One region of the Caballeronia sp. LZ003 genome, then DNA from elsewhere that is predicted to be linked to it. Evidence: predicted binding sites of a transcription regulator. Region 1 holds the regulator's gene; the other holds the start of a gene.

The links. Region 1 encodes FliA, which starts transcription of late flagellar genes. Its sites were predicted from a motif close to CTAAAGTTTNNNNNNNNNNNGCCGNTA; they were not measured.
Region 2: flgM (flagellar biosynthesis anti-sigma factor FlgM) is a predicted target of FliA. The motif match lies at 1,550-1,576, and genes of this name have one in related genera.

The regions. Positions count from the first base shown of each region.
Region 1 is NZ_JARUXJ010000001.1:3,091,634-3,095,042, reverse strand. It holds gene flhF (flagellar biosynthesis protein FlhF) at 1-299, shown strand, start outside; gene QCE79_RS14080 (MinD/ParA family protein) at 292-1,212, shown strand; gene QCE79_RS14075 (RNA polymerase sigma factor FliA) at 1,231-1,962, shown strand; gene QCE79_RS14070 (GGDEF domain-containing protein) at 2,057-3,151, opposite strand; gene QCE79_RS14065 (aromatic ring-hydroxylating dioxygenase subunit alpha) at 3,354-3,409, shown strand, end outside.
Region 2 is NZ_JARUXJ010000003.1:1,334,400-1,337,808, forward strand. It holds gene QCE79_RS23265 (EAL domain-containing protein) at 86-862, shown strand; gene flgM (flagellar biosynthesis anti-sigma factor FlgM) at 1,215-1,520, opposite strand; gene QCE79_RS23275 (TetR/AcrR family transcriptional regulator) at 1,772-2,377, shown strand; gene QCE79_RS23280 (type 1 glutamine amidotransferase domain-containing protein) at 2,506-3,192, shown strand.

The DNA.
Region 1 (3,409 bases):
GTGCGCCGGACCAGCCGCCGCTCGCGGGCTGCATTCTGACCAAGCTCGACGAGGCGACCAACCTCGGCAGCGTGCTCGATACGGTCATCCGCTACAAGCTGCCGGTGCATTACGTATCGACCGGTCAGAAGGTGCCGGAGAACTTGTACGTCGCAACCAAGCGTTTCCTCATCAAGAGCGCGTTCTGCATTCCGCGCGATGGCTCGCCTTTCGTGCCGCAAGACGACGATGTGCCGGCGCTTCTGTCCGCACTGTCCGCACGCGCCACGACCGAACTGCATGGAGTCCATTTTGGATAAGTTCGTGCTCGATCAGGCTGAAGGCCTGAGAAGGCTGCTGACGCGCGCCAGTTCTCGCGTGGTGGCTGTAGTGGGCGGACCGGCGGGCATCGGTTGCACGTCGGCGGTAGTGAACCTCGGCGCGGCGTTGTCCGTGCATGGCAAGGATGTGCTCGTCATCGACGAGCGGCATAACGCGGGCTCGGTCAGCCGCATGGCGGGTGTGGATGGCGCGGGCGCGCTCTCGGCGGTGATGTCCGGCCGTCGCGAACTGCAGGATGTCGCGGTGCGCACGCCGATGGGTTTTTCGCTGATCGCCGCACCGCGCGATGAACGTATCAGCCACGACGCGGCGCAAGCACGCGCGCTGCTCGACGGCCCCGCGGATATCGTGCTGATCGATGCGCAACTCGATCGTAATGGCGCGCTCTCGTCGCTCGCGGCGCAGGCGCATGACTTTCTGATAGTGACGCGGGTAGCCGCGTCGGCGATCACCGAGGCGTATGCGTGCATGAAGCGCTTGCACTACGCCCACGCGATCGGCCAGTTCCGCGTGCTGATGAATCACGTGCAGGACGCAGCCGATGCAGCGATCGCGTTCGACAACCTCTCGGGTGTCGCGAGCCGTTATCTGGCCGTTTCGCTCGTGCAGGCAGGGTATGTGTCCGAGGATGCGCGCGTCGCTCGGGCGAGGGAGCTCTCTCGGTGTGCGGTGGAAGCGTTTCCGGCTACGGCCGCGGCGCGCGACTACCGCTACATCGCAGCCGAGCTGCTGCACTGGCCGATGCGTCCCGCGCCGTTTTCGCGCGGCGACGAAGCGAGCCAGTACGACGCGCACATTCCGGTTGGCGAGTCTGGTGAAAGCGGACGGAAAGCGGCGCACCGAGCGGCGGCGTTTTCTGATCATGCAATGAGCAGCACGGCGTCGATGTGATATTGAAAGGTGAACAGGATGTATAACGCCCAAGGCAAACTCTCGCAGTCCGACGTGCTTACGAAATATGCGCCGCTCGTTCGCCGCCTCGGACTCCAGCTCGTCGCCAAGATGCCGGCGAGCGTCGATCTCGACGATCTGATCCAGGCCGGCATGATTGGCCTCCTCGATGCGGCTAGCCGCTACAAGGAAGATCAGGGCGCCCAGTTCGAAACCTACGCAAGTCAGCGTATTCGCGGCGCCATGCTCGACGAGTTGCGCGCCAATGACTGGTTGCCACGCAGCATGCGCAAGACATCGCGCGAAGTGGAGTCGGCGGTACACAAGGTGGAACAGAACCTTGGCCGTTCGGCCAGCGAGACCGAAGTCGCCGAGCACATGAAGATGCCGCTCGACGAGTATCAGTCGATGCTGCAGGACTTGCACGGCAGCCAGTTGATCTATTACGAAGACTTCGACCGCTCGGCGGACGACGAGCCGTTCCTCGACCGTTACTGCGTCGATCGTTCGGACCCGCTGTCGGCGCTTCTGGACGACAGTCTGCGCGGCGCGCTGATCGAAGCCATCGACAAGTTGCCGGAGCGCGAGAAGCTGCTCATGAGCTTGTACTACGAGAAGGGCCTCAACCTGCGCGAAATCGGCGCGGTGATGGAAGTGAGCGAGTCGCGCGTGTGCCAGTTGCATAGCCAGGCCGTGGCGCGTTTGCGTGCGAAGCTGCGGGAACAGTCGTGGACTAGCGTCGAGGCTTGAGTTCCGAGTTGTAGAGGCGCGCGAAGCCCCGAACCGGGGCCGCGCGCTTTTTGCTTTTGCCTTCGCAAAGGCGCTCGAATGCGCGCGGATGGGCTCAATGCATCTCGAAGTCGCGCGCCTCGGCGAACACCGTCTTGCCTTCGCCGAGACTCTTTGCGCGATACATCGCGCGATCCGCGGCTCTCAGCACGGCGGTGATATCGGCGTCATGCGCTTCCGCCGCGCTCGACAGCAAGCAGGCGCCGATACTCGCCGATACGCTCACTGGGCGCTCCTGCACCAGCGTGAGGTCGGCGAGCGCCGAATGGATGCCATCGGTGAGCGTGAGCACCGCGCTGCGATCGCGCATGTTGCGCGCGAGCACGACGAACTCGTCGCCGCCCAGCCGCGCGATGGTGTCGGTCTTGCGCATGCGCCGTGCAAGCAATTGCGCGAACGACTGCAACAGCACGTCGCCGACTGCGTGACCGTAGGTATCGTTCACGCCCTTGAAGCCGTCGAGGTCGATCAGTAGCAGTGCGCTGGTACTCGCGTCGGCGGCTTCGGGCGCGGACATCGCGCGATTCACGGTTTGTTCGAGCGCGTAACGGTTATAGAGGCCCGTGAGCGGGTCTGTCGATGCCTGCCGCGCCAGCACGCGATTCGCGCTGCCAAGCCTGTCGACCAGCACGCTCAGATACACCGACGCGCCCAGCACGCTCAGCGCGAGCCCGAGCGCGGCGGCGCGGTTTGCCACCCACCACGGTTGCCACAACGCCAGCGCGACGATCGCGACGAGCGCCATCGCGCACGAAATGGCGAGCGTGCGCTTGCCGTAGCGGCATCCCGAGCCGATCAGAAACCAGAACACCACCCACAGCAGCGGCAAGGCGAGCGTGCCGCAGAGAAAGAGCATGGCGCCGAGCAACGCCTGATCGAGGATAGTGGTGATGACGAGCCGGACGTTGGACAGCGCCATCATCCGGCTGACGAGCAATAGTGTGATTGCACCGTAGGACACGTAGAGCGCGATCAACCGCGTGATCAGCGACGCGTTGGCCGAAGGGTGCCGCCACGCATACACCGCATAAGCCAGCAGAACTGCCGCTCCCATCCCGATACGCAGCATGGCTTGCTCGCGTTCGGGATTCCGGTTGCCGGACCATGCGAAGGCATAGGCCCGGCGTGCCGGTTGATGCGCCTGCTCCATACTGAACCCCTGGTGGTGATTTCTTGCTGTTATGGTCTTTTGCGCGTGTCTTTGCTGTCGCGCTTTGTCTTATTGCGGCCCCGTCGCGATGTTCGTCTCCGACGACTGGTATTTTGCAACGTTTTGCCAAGCTGCTGTGAATCGTGTAAGAACGCATCTCGGACAGATGATTAACGGCGTTTTCTGCGGATGCTTCAGTGCTATGAGCGACGACTTTTCTCTCGCTGGCGAATGGCTGGCGGTCTGTAATGGCGATGA
Region 2 (3,409 bases), on a different contig from region 1:
GCGCGTCCCATCGTCCGATATATTGAAGGCCGGCGCGAGATGGCAAGCTGTCGCTTCAAAGACCAACTTTTCAGACGAACGAAACATGATCAAAATTCACGAGGCGGGACAGCCGGCAAACGGCCCCGTTCGCTGCGGTGGCTGCAATAGCCCCGAAGTGGCGCAGATCGAAATGGCCTTTGCGTTTCAGCCTATCGTCGACGTGCGGTCGGGCAGTCCCTATGCCTACGAGGCGCTCGTACGCGGGCCGAATGGCGAATCGGCGGGTTCGGTGTTGTCGCAGGTCGACGACTCGAACCGTTATAACTTCGATCAACGTTGCCGCACGACTGCAATCGAGCAGGCGGCAAGCATGGGCATGGACAGCTTTCTGTCGATCAACTTCATGCCGAACGCGGTCTATCAGCCTGCGGCATGCATTCGCAGTACCTTCGAGGCCGCCGAAAAACACGGCTTCCCGGTGAATAAGATCATCTTCGAAACCATCGAAGGTGAAAACATCATTAGCCGTTCGCATCTGGTGCAGATTTTCCGCGCGTATAAATCGTTCGGCTTTCAGACCGCGATCGACGATTTCGGCGCGGGTTATTCAGGGCTCACACTGCTCGCCGACTTTCAGCCGGACTTGATCAAGCTCGACATGGCATTGGTGCGCGACATCGACACCGACACCGTGCGTCAGCGGATCGTTGCCGGCGTCTTGAAGATTTGCAGTGATCTGGGAATTCGCGTGATCGCGGAAGGCATCGAGACGCAAGGCGAGCGCGATTTTCTGGAAGCAGCCGGCGTGAGCCTGATGCAAGGCTATTTGTTCGCCAAGCCCTCGTTTAAAGAGATGCCTGCGATTGCCAATGTGCGTTAATGCAGGGTGCCAAAATGTTGAAAGCCGTGCTTGGGACGTTGCTAATCGTTTTGGCGGGATGCGCGGTGCCTGGTGCGCCGGCATCGCCAGAGAATAGCGTTGGAGCCGAAGGGTCGGCCACCCAAGCTCCGGCATCGACTGATCATTCACATTCAGAGCGTGTCGAGGCGCCGCACAGAAATCCGAAGATGTATGGGCCGCCAGGCGAGTGATTGGTGTCGGGCTCGCAACGCGTCGGTCCGCTCGACTACGAATCTGCAGAATCGGCCATGCCATTTGAACGGGGCATTTGGTTTTGTCCCCCGACGCTTCGCGCTACGCCGTCCGCGCTCCATTTCCGCTTAACCACCCATCAACGCATCGTCGTCTTGAGCAAATCGCCTGCGGTGCTCAACATGCCGCTCGCAATCTTGCCCGAGTCGATCTTGTAGGTTCCATCACGCAGAGCCGCCTTGATCGATTCGACCTTCGCCGCGTCGATGTCCGCGCCGCCCGTGACTTGCATCGACGACAACGAGGACAACGTCACTTTCGAGCTGGTTGCGTTGGTCGCGCTGGTTTGCTGCACGCCGCCCGTAGCCTGCACATCGCGTTTGCTTGCTACGCGAAAGGTGTCGGATTGGAGTGCGGCGGGCGTGTTGTTCGATTCGATCTTCATGGCTTTGGCTCCTTGTCTGTTGAGTTCTTTAACGGAGTGGGGCTTGAAATCTTTACCAAGCCCGGCGGCCTGCCGACACCCTCGCAACCTCGTCCAGCCCGCAAAGCCTTATCCAGTAAGCCTCCCGCCTATTTGCAACAAATTGAAACAAAGTGTGAGGAATCGCACATAGACCGAACATGGCGTCCGCGAGGGGCAAGAAATTTCCTAAAGAACTAGACGACTGGTCTACTTCACGCTAAAGTCCACCTATGCCTACCGCAAACACATCAGAAACCGTCGACGTCCGCGAAAACATCATTGCCGTCGGTCAACGGTTGATCGGCGCCAAAGGCTTTTCCGCCGTCGGCCTGAATGAGATTCTCACGGAAGCCGGCGTGCCGAAGGGCTCGTTCTATCATTATTTTGGCTCCAAGGATGCGTTCGGCGTGGCGCTCCTGGAAAGCTATTTCGAGGACTATCTGAACGACCTCGACCAGACGCTAGCGCAGCCCGGACTGAGCATGGCGCAGCGGCTGACGAACTACTGGAGCATCTGGCAAGAAACCCAGTCCTTCTTCGATTGCCAGGGCAAATGTCTCGCGGTCAAGCTCGGCGCCGAAGTGGCGGACATGTCGGAGGCCATGCGCGCCACGTTGAAGCGCGGCACGGCAGGGATCGTTCGCCGTCTTGCAAGTGCAATCGAAATCGGTGTGGCGGAAGGCTCGCTTTCGATCGAAAGTGATCCGCAAAGCGTTGCGCAGAGCTTGTATCAACTGTGGCTCGGCGCCAGCATCATGGTGAAGATTGTTCGCAACACGCAGCCGTTTGAAGTGGCGACGACGACAACGCAGCAGATCTTGCGACTTGCTCCCTGACGAAGCAGGGAGCGAGGTGCCAGCACTTCTTTAGAGGTGCTTTTTTTGAAGCATTTACTAGACGACTGGTCTACTAACACCATCAACCTTCTTTACGGTTTCGCCTTACTCACCCACGGAGATGCAACATGAAAGTGCTCATGGTTCTGACCTCGCATGACCAACTCGGCAACACGGGCCGCAAGACGGGTTTCTGGCTCGAAGAGCTGGCCGCACCCTACTACGCCTTCAAGGATGCGGGCGCGGAAATCGTGCTGGCATCGCCTGAAGGTGGTCAACCGCCGCTCGACCCGAAGAGCAACGAGCCGGCCAATCAGACCGAGATGACACATCGTTTCGAAGCCGATTCGCAGGCTACCGCGCAGCTTGCCAGCACGGTAAAGCTCGATCTCGTCTCGCAAGCCGATTTCGATACCGTGTTTTATCCGGGCGGTCATGGTCCGCTCTGGGACCTGGCCGAAGACAAAAACTCGATCGCCCTGATCGAAGCCTTCTTGGCCGCTGGCAAGCCTGTCGCGCTGGTCTGCCACGCACCTGGCGTGCTGCGCCATGTCCGCACGCCGGAGGGCGCACCGCTTGTCGAAGGCAAACGAGTCACGGGCTTCACCAACTCCGAGGAAGCCGCGGTCGGACTGACCGATGTCGTGCCGTTCCTCGTTGAAGACGAACTCAAGGCGAAGGGCGGCATCTATTCGAAGCTCGAAGACTGGGCACCTTATGTCGTCACCGATGGCCTTTTGATTACCGGGCAGAACCCGGCTTCATCGTCGTCCGCTGCGGCGACGTTGATGAAGCACCCGGCGCTCGCGCAATAACCGACGTTGACGTTACCGGCGCGCGCGGCCATTGGACGGCCGCGCGTCAGGGAACTCACGCTCGTGCCAGGACTCGCGATGCACGGGCAAATTGCCCGGCGCGTGAACTCATCGATCCCACATCACGAAACCGGCCCGCGTGTCGTGAGAAATCCTGCTGCGTGGCAGCATGCACGCGTTGCACATCGCCCCGGTGCGTTTCTCATCGCGGAATTTT